Regions from separate parts of the Streptomyces sp. NPDC051105 genome, predicted to be linked through region 2. Evidence: riboswitches for the same ligand, from Rfam matches in the RefSeq annotation. Region 2 holds a riboswitch; the other holds the start of a gene.
The links. A riboswitch is a leader RNA that binds a small molecule or an ion and turns the genes downstream of it on or off. The one in region 2 is predicted to bind S-adenosylmethionine.
Positions count from the first base shown of each region.

Region 1 (7,753 bases), on a different contig from region 2:
AAGATCCCCGGCGTGGAGGGCACGGACACGCACGTCGCGTTCCGCACGTACTCCCAGCACGACCTGGAGGCGGCCTTCGCCATCGGCCTGGACAGCTGAACCGAGCGGTTCGGCTGTCCAGGCCAGGCCGGGCGGCGTCAGTGCCGCAGGGCCGGTGAGCCGACGGGCGCACGGCGTCCGGCACTGCGGCAGGCCGAGACGCCCACGGCGAGCAGCCAGTAGCTGAGGATCGCTCCCATCAGGGCGGTGGTGCCCCAGCCGTTCGCCGCGTAGAAGTGCGCGGGGTCGTCGCCGAAGAACACGGACGGCACGAAGGCCAGGTTGACTCCTGCCAGGACGTAGGCGGACCGGGCGGTCCAGCGTGGCAGCAGGCGGGTACGGGAGATCCCGTGACCCACCGCGGCCAGGAAGAGGGCGAGCATCAGGCGGCTGATCGACCCATACAGGATGTAGGTGCCGCTGACCGCGATGGTCGGGTCGATCGGACGGTCCGCGGCGATGACCGCGCCGCCTTCCAGTCCGCTGGAGACCAGCGTGATCGTCGCGTACACCAGTCCGGTCGCCTGGGCCATCGAGCCGATCCATTCACTGGCCGGGTCGACCCGCTTGACCAGTTCACGGAAGGCCGTCACGAACACGACCACGAACGCCAGCCCGACGATCCCGACCAGCAGCCTGGCCAGGACGTTCGAGTCCGGCGGCGGACCGGAGTAGACGAAGTACAGCGGTACCTCGACGATGAAGGCGGCCGCCGCGGTGAGGGAGGCGAGGCCCGTCAGGCGCCTCGCGACGGTTTCGTTCATGGGTGTGCCCCCCGGTTCCCTGTGTCGGATTCCCCGTCGGCCCGTTGCCGACTACATGAATCCTGGCGTTCACGACGCTTCTCGTCGCTGGGCCTGGACACCGGATCGGGGGGTGGTCCTGCCGGCACCCCTGCGGGTGGGTCAGCTCACCGCCGGGACACAGCGGCCGTCCTCCGTGCGGTACGACCACTTCGCGCCGTCGGTCACCAGTTCCCGCACCGCGTCGACGAAGCGCTCCACGTGCTCGTCCGGCGTGCCCGCCCCGAAGCTCACCCGGATGGCGTTGAGGGACTTCTCGCCCGGTGCCGCCTCCGGCGCCCCGCACTCGCCCTGGGTCTGCGGGTCGGAGCCCAGCAGGGTCCTGACCAGCGGGTGGGCGCAGAAGAGGCCGTCGCGGACGCCGATGCCGTACTCGGCGGAGAGGGCGGCGGCGAAGTGGGAGCTGTTCCAGCCGTCCACCACGAAGCTGATCACGCCGACGCGGGGGGCGTCGTCGCCGAAGAGGGAGAGGACCCGGACCTCGGGGACCTCGGCCAGCCCCGCCCGCACCTTCTCGATCAGGTGCCGCTCGCGGGCGACCAGCGTGTCGAAGCCGGCCTCGGTGAGTGCCTTGCAGGCGGAGGCGATGGAGTAGGCGCCGATGACGTTGGGCGAGCCCGCCTCGTGGCGCGCGGCGCTCTCGTGCCACTCCACGGCCACTCCCCCGTCCTCCCGCCGGGTGACCTTGCGGCTCGCGCCGCCGCCCGCGAGGTAGGGCTCGGCGGCCTGCAGCCAGTCGGCGCGGCCGGCCAGGACGCCGGAGCCGAAGGGGGCGTACAGCTTGTGGCCGGAGAAGGCGACCCAGTCGACGTCCAGGTCCCGGACGGACACGGGATGGTGCGGGGCCAGCTGGGCGGCGTCCAGGACGATCCGGGCGCCGTGCGCGTGCGCGGCGGCGGCCAGCTCGCGGACCGGCCACAGCTCGCCCGTGACGTTGGACGCGCCGGTGACGCAGACCAGGGCCGGGCCGTGGGGGTCGCGCTCGGCGAGGGCGCGTTCCAGGGTCTCGACGGCCTGCCGCGGGGTGCGGGGCGCGTTGAGGTAGGTGACCCGGGCGTCCTTCCAGGGGAGCAGGCTCGCGTGGTGCTCGGTCTCGAAGACGAAGACCTGGCAGTCGGCGGGGACGGCGGCGGCGAGCAGGTTGAGGGAGTCGGTGGTGGAGCGGGTGAAGATCAGCTGGTCGTCGGAGCGGCAGTCGAGGAACTCGGCGACGGTCTTCCGGGCGTTCTCGAAGAGGTCGGTCGACAGCTGGGAGAGGTAGCCGGCGCCGCGGTGGACGCTCCCGTAGTAGGGGGCGTACGCCGCCACGTCGTCCCAGACCCGCTGGAGGGCGGGGGCGCTGGCCGCGTAGTCGAGGGCGGCGTAGGTGACCTCGCCGCCGGTGACGAGCGGGACGGTGACATCCCGGCCCAGAACGGGCAGCCGGGCACAAACGGACTGGGCGGCGGCAGCGGTGGCGACAGACATGGCGAACTCCTGTGAGGGGTAAGCGAAATCGCCGGGCCGGACGGTACGTCGACGGCACGGGAAAGGTGAAAGGGGTACGCGGAGGCGGGGCTCGACGCCCTATCGCATTCGCTTGCTCACAGAAGGCTCCCTCGACGACCAGGACCCCTGGCGTACGAGGGGTCCGCGCTTGCCGTAGACCTCGCTGCCTACGACCTGGTCTTCACCCGGGGCACCCCGCCACGGACGGAGGGTTGCCGGACAGTCGGCCGGGGCCTCATGACTGTCACTCATGACCTGGAAAGAAACCTAAGTGAAGTGATCGCCGACGCGCAACTCCTGTCCGGATGACGGAACACCGCCAGGGTCCGAAGCCGCTCCGGCACCGCCGGGAGGACCGTGTGCGGTCGCCCGCCGTTGCGGCGGAAGGCCGGCAAGGGGGAGCACCGCCGCCCACCTTCCTCTCCGCCGCAACGGCGAGCAGCCACGACGGCGCAGCTGGGGGTCCCCCCACGCCCTTGAGGCAGTGGGCGAGGTGCCGTACCGCGCCTCAGCCCGCCGACCGCGGCCCCTACCTGTTCGTCGCCGCCGCCCAGCGCTCCAGCGCCCGCTTGGCCGCGCCCGAGTCGATGGACTCCGCCGCCTTGTCCATGCCCGTCCGGAGCTGTTCGGCCAGCGTCCCCGTGCCGGGGTCCAGGGCCACCAGGGCCGCCGCCGAGTTCAGCAGGACCGCCTCGCGTACCGGGCCCGGCTCACCGTCCAGGAGGCGGCGGGCGACCTCCGCGTTGTACGACGGGTCGCCGCCGCGCAGCGCCTCCACGGGGACCAGGTCGATGCCGACGTCACGGGGGTCGAAGGTCTCCTCGGTGACCTTGCCGTCGCGGACGATCCAGACGTGGGACGTGGCGGTGGTCGTCAGCTCGTCGAGGCCGTCGTCGCCGCGGAAGACCAGGGAGGAGTTGCCGCGCTCCGCGAAGACGCCCGCGACGACCGGTGCCATGCGCGGGTCCGCGACGCCGACCGCCTGGGCCCGCACCTGCGCGGGGTTGGTCAGCGGCCCGAGGATGTTGAACACCGTGCGGATGCCCAACTGGCCGCGGGCCGCGCCCACATGGCGCAGCGCCGGGTGGAACTTGACGGCGAAGCAGAAGGTGATGCCGGCCTCCTCGGCGACCTCGGCGACCCGCTGCGGGGTCAGGTCGAGGTTGACGCCGAGCTTCTCCAGCACGTCCGAGGCGCCGGACGCGGAGGACGCCGCCCGGTTGCCGTGCTTGACGACCTTCGCCCCGGTGCCGGCCACCACCAGCGCCGACATCGTGGAGATGTTCACCGTCTTGGCGCCGTCACCGCCGGTGCCGACGATGTCGACCGTGCGGCCCGGTACCTCGATGACGTTGGCGTGCTCGTACATCGTGCGGACGAGACCGTTGATCTCCTCGACGGTCTCCCCCTTGGCCCTGAGGGCCACCACGAACCCGGCGATCTGCGCGTCCGTCGCCTGGCCGCGCATGATCTGGTCCATCGCCCAGGCCGTCGCGTCGGCGCTCTGGTCCTGGCCGTACAGCAACGCGTTCAGTACCTCGGGCCAGGAACAGCCCGCCGCGGTGTCGCCTCCAGCGGGGGTCACAGCGCTCATAAGGCCGCTCCTGCTCGTCGTACACGAAATGAAGGTTTCACGGCTTACCCTATCCAGCCCGGGACACGGCGAAGGGCCCCCGTCCGTACGTCGGACGGGGGCCCTTCGACCGTGGCGTGGCGACGCGGTCGATCAGTGGTGGCCGTGGCCGCTCGTGATCTCCTTGTACTCCTCGACGGTGGGCTTCGGGATCTGGTTGTCCTCGCCGTAGTAGGCGCTGCTCAGCTTGGCGCGGAGCTTCTCGGACCCCTTGATCTTGCGCTCGACACCGTTCTCGTCCACCGCCGCGCCGACCTGGGCCGGCTCGTACTGGTGGTGGGCCGTGAGGGTGTGCAGCTGCTCCTGGCTGAGCGGCTCGTGCACCTCGATGAACTCACCGTGCGGCAGCCGCTTGATGATGCCGGTCTCGCGGCCGTGCAGCACCTTCTCGCGGTCCCGGCGCTGCAGGCCGAGGCAGATCCGCTTGGTGACGATGAACGCGATCACCGGTCCGGCGAAGAAGAAGATCCGGACGAACCAGGTCACGTCGTTGATCGACAGGTGGAAGTGGGTGGCGAAGAGGTCGTTGCCACCACCGACCAGGCCCACCATGTACACCGTCACCCAGGCGACACCGAAGGCGGTGCGGGTCGGGGCGTTGCGCGGGCGGTCCAGGATGTGGTGCTCGCTCTTGTCGCCGGTGACCCAGGACTCGATGAACGGGTAGACCGCGATCACGCCCAGCACCAGACCGAACAGGACCAGCGGGATGAAGACGCCCAGGACCAGGGTGTGGCCCCAGAAGTTGATCTCCCAGCCCGGCATGTAACGGATCAGACCCTCGGCGAAGCCCATGTACCAGTCGGGCTGGGCGCCGGTGGACACCTGGTCCGGACGGTAGGGGCCCATGGCCCAGATCGGGTTGATCTGGGTGGTCGCCGCGATGGCCGCGATGACACCGAAGACCAGGAAGAAGAAGCCTCCGGCCTTGGCCATGTAGACCGGCAGCAGCGGCATGCCGACGACGTTCTTCTCGGACTTTCCGGGACCCGCGAACTGCGTGTGCTTGTGGTAGAAGACCAGGATCAGGTGGCCCACCATCAGGCCGAGCATGATGCCCGGCAGCAGCAGGATGTGGATCGAGTAGAACCGCCCCACGAAGTCGTGGCCGGGGAACTCGCCGCCGAAGAGGAAGTACGAGATGTACGTGCCGACGATCGGCATCGACAGGATGGCGCCCTCGGTGAAGCGGACACCGGTGCCGGAGAGCAGGTCGTCCGGGAGCGAGTAACCGGTGAAGCCGGTGAACATGCCCAGGACGAACAGCAGGAAGCCGAACAGCCAGTTGATCTCACGCGGCTTGCGGAACGCGCCGGTGAAGAACACGCGCATCATGTGCACGAACATGCCGGCGAGGAAGATCAGCGCGGCCCAGTGGTGGATCTGCCGGATGAGCAGGCCACCGCGCACGTCGAAGGAGATGTGCAGGGTCGAGTTGAACGCCTCGGACATCAGCTGTCCCTGGAGCGGGACGTAGCTGCCGTGGTACGCCACCTCGTTCATCGACGGGTGGAAGAACAGCGTCAGATACACACCCGTCAGGATGATGATGATGAAGCTGTACATGCACACTTCGCCCAACATGAACGACCAGTGGTCGGGGAAGATCTTGCGCATGTTGGACTTGGCCAGGGAGTAGATCCCGAGCCGTCCGTCGGCCCAGTCGGCGACGCGCTCGCCGGCCGGTGCCTTCCCGCGTTCGCGGGACTCTGTGTTCTCTGTAGTGCTCATCCGCGCTCCCAGAAAGCAGGACCGACGGGCTCCTCGAAGTCGCCGAGCGCCTGGAGGTAGCCCTCCTCGCTCACACCGATGCGCAGCTGCGGCAGGGCGTGACCGGCCGGGCCGAAGATCACTCGGGCACCGTCGGAGAGGTCGAAGGTGGACTGGTGGCACGGGCAGAGCACGTGGTGGGTCTGCTGCTCGTACAGCGAGATCGGGCAGCCCACGTGGGTGCAGATCTTCGAGTAGGCCACGATGCCCTCGTGGGACCACTCCAGCTCGCGCTTGTCCTTGATGTTGTCCGGCTGCAGCCGGATGATCATCAGGGCGGCCTTCGCCATCACGTTCTGGAAGTCCTCCTGGGACTCCTCGACGCCCTCGGGCTTGGCGAAGGTCAGCGAGCCGACGGCGACGTCGGAGGGACGCAGCGGCTCGTTGGTGTTCATGTTGACGAGCAGCTTGCCCTTCGACCACGCCGTGTGGCGCAGCGAGGTGCCGGGCAGCGGGCCGAGGTCGCGCAGCAGCACCACACCGGAGAGCGGGACCAGGGTCAGCGCGCCGAACATGGTGTTGCGGATCAGCTTGCGCCGGCCGAGCGCCGACTCCTTCGCGCCCTGCTTGAAGTCGGCCAGGACCTTGGCCTTGACCTCCGGCGGGGCCGAGATGGCGTGCCGCTCGTCGGCGACCTCCACGTCGGACATCAGGGTGCGGGCCCAGTGGACCGCGCCCGCGCCGATGCAGAACAGCGCCACACCGAGGGTCAGACCCAGCGCGAAGTTCAGCGCGCTGATGTGACCGATCGGGAAGACGAAGATCGACTTGTCTTTCGGGATCGTCACATAGGAGGCGATGAAGCCGACGGTGGCCAGCATCGACACCGTGAACAGCAGGGCCACGACGCGCTCGGACCGCTTGGCGGCCCGCTCGTCGATGTCCTGGATCCGGTGCTCGTGAGGCGGCAGACCGGGGTCCGCGAACGGGTCCTTCTCGTCCGCGATGTCCACGGCGCCGTGCGCGTGGCCCTGCTCAGCGGGCAGGTTCTCTTCTGGAATCTCTTGGCTACTCATGACTTCTTGGCCTTTGCGGTCCGAGCGGCGACCCAGACGGCGACCGCGATCAGGGCGCCGAGACCGAAGATCCACGCGAACAGACCCTCACTGACCGGCCCGAGGCCGCCCAGGTTGAGACCGCCGGGGTTCACCGTCTTGGGGCTGTTGACCGCGTCGAGGTACGCGATGATGTCCTTCTTGTTCTTCTCCGACAGCGTGGTGTCGGGGAAGGACGGCATGTTCTGCGGGCCCGTCTGCATGGCCTCGTAGATGTGCTTCGGGTCGACACCTTCCAGGCTCGGCGCGAACTTGCCCTTGGTCAGCGCGCCACCCGCACCCACGAAGTTGTGGCACTGCGCGCAGTTGGTGCGGAAGAGCTCACCGCCCGCGGCGATGTCGGCACCGCCCGGGCCGTACTGCTCCTTGGTGGGCACCTCGGGACCGGCGCCCAGCGAGGCGATGTACGCCGCGAGCTGGTCGATCTGGGCCTGGGTGTAGATGTTCTTCTTCTTGACGACCTGCGGGCCCTGCGAGGTGGCGGCCGGCATACGGCCGGTGCCGACCTGGAAGTCCACGGCCGCGGCGCCCACGCCGACCAGGCTGGGGCCGTCGGACGAACCCTGACCGCGGGTGCCGTGGCAGCTGGCACAGCCGACCGAGTAGAGCTTCTTGCCCTCCTCAATGGTCAGGGACTGGGAGGTCTCATCGGCCTGCGCCCGGCCCGCGGGCGCGAGCGTGGCGTACAGCCCCCCAGTGGCCGCCAGCGCAAAGAGTAGGACGACGACCGCCGCCAGCGGATGGCGTCGTCGTGCGGAGAGCTTTTTCACGGATTACCCCGGTGTCAGGATCTTCTGCGTCGATGCTTCTGGGTTGTGCGCTTCTGCAGCGCGTGGAGCCGGCCCGGCTACTTGATCAGGTAGATCGTGGCGAAAAGGCCGATCCAGACGACATCGACGAAGTGCCAGTAGTAGGACACGACGATGGCCGCGGTCGCCTGCTCGTGCGTGAAGCGCTTCGCCGCG
Region 1 is NZ_JBFBBR010000004.1:27,558-35,310, forward strand. Features, by position in the region: gene AB0N16_RS10935 (Lrp/AsnC ligand binding domain-containing protein) at 1-99, shown strand, start outside; gene AB0N16_RS10940 (hypothetical protein) at 138-803, opposite strand; gene AB0N16_RS10945 (aminotransferase class V-fold PLP-dependent enzyme) at 945-2,309, opposite strand; SAM riboswitch class IV at 2,470-2,586, opposite strand; gene trpD (anthranilate phosphoribosyltransferase) at 2,860-3,924, opposite strand; gene AB0N16_RS10955 (cytochrome bc complex cytochrome b subunit) at 4,057-5,694, opposite strand; gene AB0N16_RS10960 (Rieske 2Fe-2S domain-containing protein) at 5,691-6,749, opposite strand; gene AB0N16_RS10965 (cytochrome c) at 6,746-7,558, opposite strand; gene AB0N16_RS10970 (heme-copper oxidase subunit III) at 7,636-7,753, opposite strand, start outside.
Region 1: it holds a riboswitch for S-adenosylmethionine, as region 2 does, so the genes downstream of both, AB0N16_RS10945 (aminotransferase class V-fold PLP-dependent enzyme) here and thrC (threonine synthase) in region 2, are expected to answer to the same signal.

Region 2 (7,753 bases):
GAGCGCGCAGTTCCCCGCGCCCCTTGGGGCGCGCTGCCCCGGGCGTCGCCGATAGGGTCGCCCTATGGGTACGCATCCGACGGACAATCCTCTGCCTTCGCCTCGCACCCCCGCTGGTCGCGAAGGGCTCGAGGCCCTGCTCTCGCAGCCCCGCTCCGCGCTCGTCGGCCTCGACTTCGACGGGACGCTCGCGCCGATCGTCGCCGACCCCGAGCAGGCGCGGGCTCATCCGGACGCCGTACCGGCCCTGGCCGCCCTCGCGCCGAAGGTGGCCGCCGTCGCCGTCATCACCGGCCGTCCCGCCGAGATCGCCGTCCGCTACGGCGGTTTCGCCGGCGTCCCCGGCCTGGACCACCTCGTCGTCCTCGGCCACTACGGTGCCGAACGCTGGGACGCGGCGACCGGCGAGATCACCGCGCCCCCGCCGCACCCCGGCATCGCCGCAGTCCGCGCCGAACTCCCGGCCGTCCTCGCCGGCGCGGGGGTGCACGGCGCCTGGATCGAGGACAAGGGCCACGCCGTGGCCGTCCACACCCGCCGGGCCGACGACCCCCAGGCCGCCTTCGAGTCCCTCCGCGCGCCCCTGACCGACCTGGCCACCCGCCACGCCCTGATCGTCGAACCGGGCCGCCTGGTCCTGGAACTGCGCCCGCCGGGCATGGACAAGGGCGTGGCGCTGCGCGAGTACGCGCGGGAGATCGGCGCGGGCGCGGTCCTCTACGCGGGCGACGACCTGGGCGACATCCCGGCCTTCGCAGCCGTGGAGAAGCTCCGCGCGGAGGGCGTCCCGGGCCTGTTGGTATGCAGCGGCAGCGAGGAGGTCACCGAGCTCGCGGAGCGGGCCGACCTGGTGGTCGACGGCCCGGAGGAAGTCGTACGGCTACTGAAGACCCTGGCTGAGCTGAGCGCCCCGTAAGGGGCGCGGGGCTGTAATCCATATGCGGCTCCGCCGCGTGGGCGCGACCAGCCCCCACCGGACCCGCACCCGACATCGAACGGCGCTACCCCTCCAACGCCCTCAACTGCTCAAGAAACCAGGCCGCCGGCGGCAACGCCGTAGCCGCCGCGGCCAGCCGCTTGCACCGCTCGGCCCGCTCCGCCCCCGGCAGACTCAGCGCCTCGTGCAGGGCGCGGGCCGTCCCTCCGATGTCATACGGGTTCACGACGATGGCGTCCTCGCCCAGCTCCTCGTACGCCCCCGCCTCCCGCGACAGCACCAGCACGCACCCCTCGTCCGAGACCACCGGGATCTCCTTGGCGACCAGGTTCATGCCGTCCCGGATCGGGTTCACCAACGCCACGTCGGCCAGCCGGTAGGCCGCCAGCGAGCGGGCGAAGTCGTCCTTGACGTGGAGGACCACCGGCGTCCAACCCGCCGTCCCGTACGCCGAGTTGATCTCGTCCGCGACCCGCTGCACCTCGGCCGTGTAGGCGCGGTACACCGCGAGGTCCTGCCGTGACGGATACGCGAACGCGACGTGCACCACCCGCTCCCGCCACTCGGGGTGGTCGTCGAGCAGCTGCCGATACGCCAGCAGCCCCCGCACGATGTTCTTCGACAGCTCGGTCCGGTCCACCCGGACGATCGTCCTGCGGCCCTCGCCGATCTCCTCCCGCAGCGCCCGCATCCGTTCGTCCACGTCCGGCTGGTGCGACCGCTTCCGCAGGAACTCCGCGTCGGCGCCCAGCCCGTGCACCCCGATCCGGGTCTCCCCGGCCGCCGGGATCCCCGGGCCCAGCACCGCATGACAGCAGGCCACGAACGCGTCCGCCCACCGCCGGGTCAGGAACGCCGCGTGATCGGCGCCCAGGATCCCGCCGAGCAGTTCCGCCGCGATGTCGTCGGGGAGCAGCCGGAAGTAGTCCGGCGGCGCCCACGGGGTGTGGGAGAAATGGCCGATACGGAGATCCGGCCGCAGCCGGCGCAGCATCCGCGGGGCCAGCGCCAGGTGGTAGTCCTGGATGACGACCACCGCACCGGGGCCCGCCTCCTGCGCCAGCGCCTCCGCGAACGCCTGGTTGTAGGCCTGGTACGACGCCCACTGCCGCCGGAACTCCGCGTCGAAGACCGGCTCCAGCGGGGTCTGGTAGAGCATGTGGTGGACGAACCAGAGCACCGAGTTCGCGATGCCGTTGTACGCGTCCGAGAACACGTCCGGGTCGATGTCGAGCATCCGGACCTGCTGCCCGCCGCTGTCCCCGGCCGGCAGCCGGCCGCCGTCGGCCCGCCGTACCGCCTCCCGGTCGCCGTCGCTCAGGGCCGCGCACACCCACACCGCGTTCGCGTCCGGCCCGATGGCCGACAGCCCCGAGACCAGGCCGCCGCCGCCCCGTTTGGCGTGCAGCGCACCGCCTTCGCCCACTTCATACGAAACCGGGCCGCGATTGGACGCGACCAGCACCTCAGCACTGCCGGTGGAAGCCATACGCCACAACCTAGCCCGGCCCGGAAACGCTCAAACGTACGGCTCCGCCCGACGCGCCGCCGTATACCGCCGTACGACGAAGTCACGCCACCCGGCGCTCGGCGTACTCGGCGATCTCCGCCATCGGTGGCCGTTCCTCGGTGTCCACGGAGTAGGTGCGCGGCTCGAAGCCGTCCTCGCCCCGTTCGAACTGGGTCAGGGCGGGCCGGATCAGATGCCCGCGGGCCAGCCGAAGCTGCGCGGTGCGGTAGATCGCGGCGGACATCCGGCCGAGGGCCTGGCCGTCCTGGTGGCGGTGTTTGCGGACCCCCACGTCGACCTGGGCGAGGGCGTCCAGGCCGACCAGGTGCAGGGCGTCGACCAGCATGCCCAGCTCCACGCCGTAGCCGACCGGGAAGGGGAGCTGTTCGAGGAGCGAGCGGCGGGCCGCGTACTCGCCGCCGAGCGGCTGGACGAACCCGGCCAGCTGCGGCCAGTGCATGTTCAGCAGCGGGCGGGCCATCAGTTCGGTGACCCGGCCGCCCTGTCCGGCCGAGCCGGCGAGCGGGCGGTCGTACATCGCCTTGACGAGGTCCACGTCCGGGTCGGTCAGCAGCGGGCCGACGATCCCGGTGACGAAGTCGGAGGAGAACTCCCTCAGGTCGGCGTCGACGAAGCAGACGATGTCGCCGGTGGTGACGAGGAGGGAGCGCCAGAGCACTTCGCCCTTGCCGGGGACGGCGGGGATGCGCGGCAGGATCGTGTCGCGGTGCACGACCCGGGCGCCGGCCGCCGCGGCCACCGCCGCCGTACGGTCGGTGGAACCGGAGTCGACGACCACGATCTCGTCGACGAGCGGCACCTGCCGCATGAGGTCGTGACGGATGATCGCGACGATGTCGCCGACGGTCGCCTCCTCGTTGAGCGCGGGCAGCACGACGGAGACGGACTGCCCGGTGCGCTGCTTGGCGGCGAGTATGCGGTGCAACGGGCGATCGTTCATGGACCAGGAGCGGGTGGCCAGCCAGCACTCGACTTCTTCCAGCACAGTCAGCGGCTCCTCACTGTCACGGTCACACTGCGAGGTGTGATCCATCTCGCGGTTCGGACGACTCTCTCAACTGTCCTGGCCTTCGGTTACAGTCTTGAACAACGCCGATGACCATCGCATGTCCTGGGGTCACCGGCCGTTGACAACCGCATACCGCTCATCCAGAGGGGCAGAGGGATACGGCCCGATGAAGCCCCGGCAACCCTCCAGTCGGTTACTCGTGGATCGCTGATCACTGTCGATCACTCGCGAGGCTCCCGGCTAGGGAAGGTGCCAAATCCGTCTCACGGCGAGATGCGTCGTGAGGAAGATGAGGAGAAAGGGCCTCGCCTCACATGGCTGTGCAGACTGCTGCGACCACCACCGACTCCACGACCGTCGACCTCGGTCCCGCCACTGCCCTGAGCTGCCGCGAGTGCGGCCACCGCGTGCCGCTCGGCCCGGTGTTCGCCTGCGAGGAGTGTTTCGGCCCGCTCGAAATCGCGTACGACTTCTCGGCCTACGACACCGAGGAGCTGCGGAAGCGGATCGAAGCGGGTCCCGCGAACATCTGGCGCTACGCGCCGCTGCTGCCCGTCCCCGCGGACGTGGCGACCAAGCCGAACATCAACCCGGGCTGGACCAAGCTCGTCCAGGCCGACAACCTGGCGAAGGAGCTGGGCGTCACCGGCGGCCTGTACGTCAAGGACGATTCCGGCAACCCGACGCACTCCTTCAAGGACCGGGTCGTCGCCCAGGCCGTCGAGGCCGCGCGCGCCTTCGGCTACACCACGCTCTCCTGCTCCTCGACCGGCAACCTCGCCGGCGCGGTCGGCGCCGCCGCCGCCCGGGCCGGCTTCCGCTCCTGCGTGTTCATCCCGCACGACCTGGAGCAGGGCAAGATCGTCATGGCCGCGATCTACGGTGGCGAGCTCGTCGGCATCGAGGGCAACTACGACGACGTGAACCGTTTCTGCTCCGAGCTGATCGGTGACTCGGCCGGCGAGGGCTGGGGCTTCGTCAACGTCAACCTGCGGCCGTACTACGCGGAGGGCTCCAAGACCCTGGCGTACGAGATCTGCGAGCAGCTCGGCTGGCGGATCCCCGACCAGCTGGTCGTCCCGATCGCCTCCGGCTCGCAGCTCACGAAGATCGACAAGGGGCTGCAGGAGCTGATCAAGCTCGGGCTCGTCGAGGACAAGCCGTACAAGATCTTCGGCGCGCAGGCCGAGGGATGCTCGCCGGTGTCGGTGGCCTACAAGGCGGGCCACGACGTGGTGCGACCGCAGAAGCCGAACACCATCGCCAAGTCGCTGGCCATCGGCAACCCGGCCGACGGGCCGTACGTCCTGGACATCGCGCGCCGTACCGGCGGTGCGGTGGAGGACGTCACCGACGAGCAGGTGGTCGACGCGATCAAGCTGCTCGCGCGGACCGAGGGAATCTTCGCGGAGACCGCGGGCGGGGTGACGGTCGGAGTCACCAGGAAGCTCATCGAGAGTGGGCTGATCGATCCGGCGAAGTCGATCGTCGTACTCAACACGGGTGACGGACTGAAGACGCTGGACGCCGTGGCGGGCACCGGGCTCACGGCGACCATTCGCCCGAATCTCGAGTCTTTCCGCGAGGCCGGGCTCGCCTGAGTCAGCTGTAAGAAACCAGGGCGTTGCCCCGATCGGAGGTTCAAACGTGAGCGTCACCGTTCGCATCCCCACCATCCTGCGCACCTACACCGGTGGTCAGGCCGAAGTCAGCGCCGAAGGCGGCACCCTCGGCGAGGTCATCTCCGACCTGGAGAAGAACCACACCGGGATCGCCGCCCGCGTTCTCGACGACGAGGGCAAACTGCGCCGGTTCGTGAATGTGTACGTCAATGACGACGACGTGCGGTTCGAGCAGGGACTGGAGACGGCCACCCCGGACGGCGCCGGCGTCTCCATCATCCCGGCCGTGGCCGGCGGCTGACCTGCTGACAGGCTGATCGAATGACCGAACATTACCTTCGGTAACGCCGATCACTCACTGTTCATTGGATTGCCCCTTCCGTGAGAGAAGCGGAGGGGGCAATTCTGTGTGGTTGAGCGCGGTACAGTTGGGGAATGCGGCCCCGATCTCCAGGTCGGAAGCCCCGTATTCGATACCGCTGACCCGACAAGAAGTAGCCAAAGTGTGTGGGTTATATGCGGCTTTTGCGGCTTTTATGGGGCCCGACTTGCCCTGAATTCGGCCGAATTCTTGCTACATTCCGGACCCTTCCCGTCCAGAATTCTCGTCCGATTGACCTGTTGCAGACGGCAGTTGGACAGATACATTCAGCCGCGGTCGACGCGTTCCGGCGCACGCCCCCAAACCTGTGGGGGGTGAGGTCTGACCCGGATCCGCGAAGTGTGGATCTGTGCAAGGGCCAGTAATAGGGGAGTTAGGCATGGCTCAGGGCACCGTCAAGTGGTTCAACGCGGAGAAGGGGTACGGCTTCATCGCGGTCGACGGTGGTGCGGATGTTTTCGTCCACTACAGTGCGATTCAGATGGACGGCTACCGCACCCTGGAGGAAGGTCAGCGGGTCGATTTCGAGATCTCGCAGGGCCAGAAGGGGCCGCAGGCGGACATGGTCCGGCTCGCGACCAGCTGAAGCACGCGCCGACTGACAGCGTCGTTCTTCTTTCATTGTCGGAGGGCTCGTATCCCATGGGGAGTCATGGGTTACGAGCCCTTTGGCATGCCCGGGATGAGCGGGCCGGCGCACCCCGTGGGTGCGGCCCGGTGCGCCGCCCCGCGCGCGGCCCGGTGCGCCGCCCCGCGCGCGGCCCTGGCGCGGCCCAGTCTCCCGGAGGCGCTTGCACTCGGCATGGGCGAGTGCTAATCATTGGCGTTAGCACTCTGAAGGTGAGAGTGACAAAGATGGACCGGGTCGGTGAGGCCCGCAGACCGGGTGGGGCAAGGAACCCACGGGTCGGCGAGCCGTCCGTCGCGGGCGCGGGCGCGGTCCAGAAGACTCACCCCCAGTCCTGGAGGGACCACTTCACATGGCCAAGATCATCGCGTTCGACGAGGAGGCGCGGCGCGGCCTTGAGCGCGGTATGAACCAGCTCGCCGACGCCGTCAAGGTCACCCTCGGCCCCAAGGGCCGCAACGTCGTCCTCGAGAAGAAGTGGGGCGCCCCCACGATCACCAACGATGGTGTGTCCATCGCCAAGGAGATCGAGCTGGAGGACCCGTACGAGAAGATCGGCGCCGAGCTGGTCAAGGAAGTCGCCAAGAAGACGGACGACGTCGCCGGTGACGGTACGACCACCGCGACCGTGCTCGCCCAGGCCCTGGTCAAGGAAGGCCTGCGCAACGTCGCCGCCGGCGCCAACCCGATGGCCCTGAAGCGCGGTATCGAGAAGGCCGTCGAGGCCGTCTCCGGTGCCCTCCTCGAGCAGGCGAAGGACGTCGAGACCAAGGAGCAGATCGCCTCCACGGCCTCCATCTCCGCCGCCGACACCCAGATCGGCGAGCTCATCGCCGAGGCCATGGACAAGGTCGGCAAGGAAGGCGTCATCACCGTCGAGGAGTCCCAGACCTTCGGTCTGGAGCTGGAGCTCACCGAGGGTATGCGCTTCGACAAGGGCTACATCTCGGCGTACTTCGCCACCGACATGGAGCGTATGGAGGCGTCGCTCGACGACCCGTACATCCTGATCGCCAACTCGAAGATCGGCTCCGTCAAGGACCTGCTCCCGCTCCTGGAGAAGGTCATGCAGTCGGGCAAGCCGCTGCTGATCATCGCCGAGGACGTCGAGGGCGAGGCCCTGTCGACCCTGGTCGTCAACAAGATCCGCGGCACCTTCAAGTCCGTCGCCGTCAAGGCCCCGGGCTTCGGCGACCGCCGCAAGGCGATGCTGAACGACATCGCCATCCTCACCGGTGGCGAGGTGATCTCCGAGGAGGTCGGTCTCAAGCTGGAGAACACCACCCTCGACCTGCTGGGCAAGGCCCGCAAGGTGGTCATCACCAAGGACGAGACCACCATCGTCGACGGTGCCGGCTCGTCCGACCAGGTCGCCGGCCGGGTCAACCAGATCCGCGCCGAGATCGAGCAGTCCGACTCGGACTACGACCGCGAGAAGCTCCAGGAGCGCCTGGCCAAGCTCGCCGGTGGCGTCGCCGTCATCAAGGCCGGTGCCGCGACCGAGGTCGAGCTCAAGGAGCGCAAGCACCGCATCGAGGACGCCGTTCGCAACGCGAAGGCGGCCGTCGAGGAGGGCATCGTCGCCGGTGGTGGCGTGGCCCTGCTCCAGGCCTCCTCGGTCTTCGAGAAGCTGGAGCTGGAGGG
Region 2 is NZ_JBFBBR010000009.1:182,434-190,186, forward strand. Features, by position in the region: gene otsB (trehalose-phosphatase) at 65-916, shown strand; gene AB0N16_RS23350 (trehalose-6-phosphate synthase) at 1,002-2,426, opposite strand; gene AB0N16_RS23355 (glucosyl-3-phosphoglycerate synthase) at 2,509-3,453, opposite strand; SAM riboswitch class I at 3,611-3,773, shown strand; gene thrC (threonine synthase) at 3,792-5,078, shown strand; gene AB0N16_RS23365 (MoaD/ThiS family protein) at 5,125-5,400, shown strand; gene AB0N16_RS23370 (cold-shock protein) at 5,861-6,067, shown strand; gene groL (chaperonin GroEL) at 6,462-7,753, shown strand, end outside.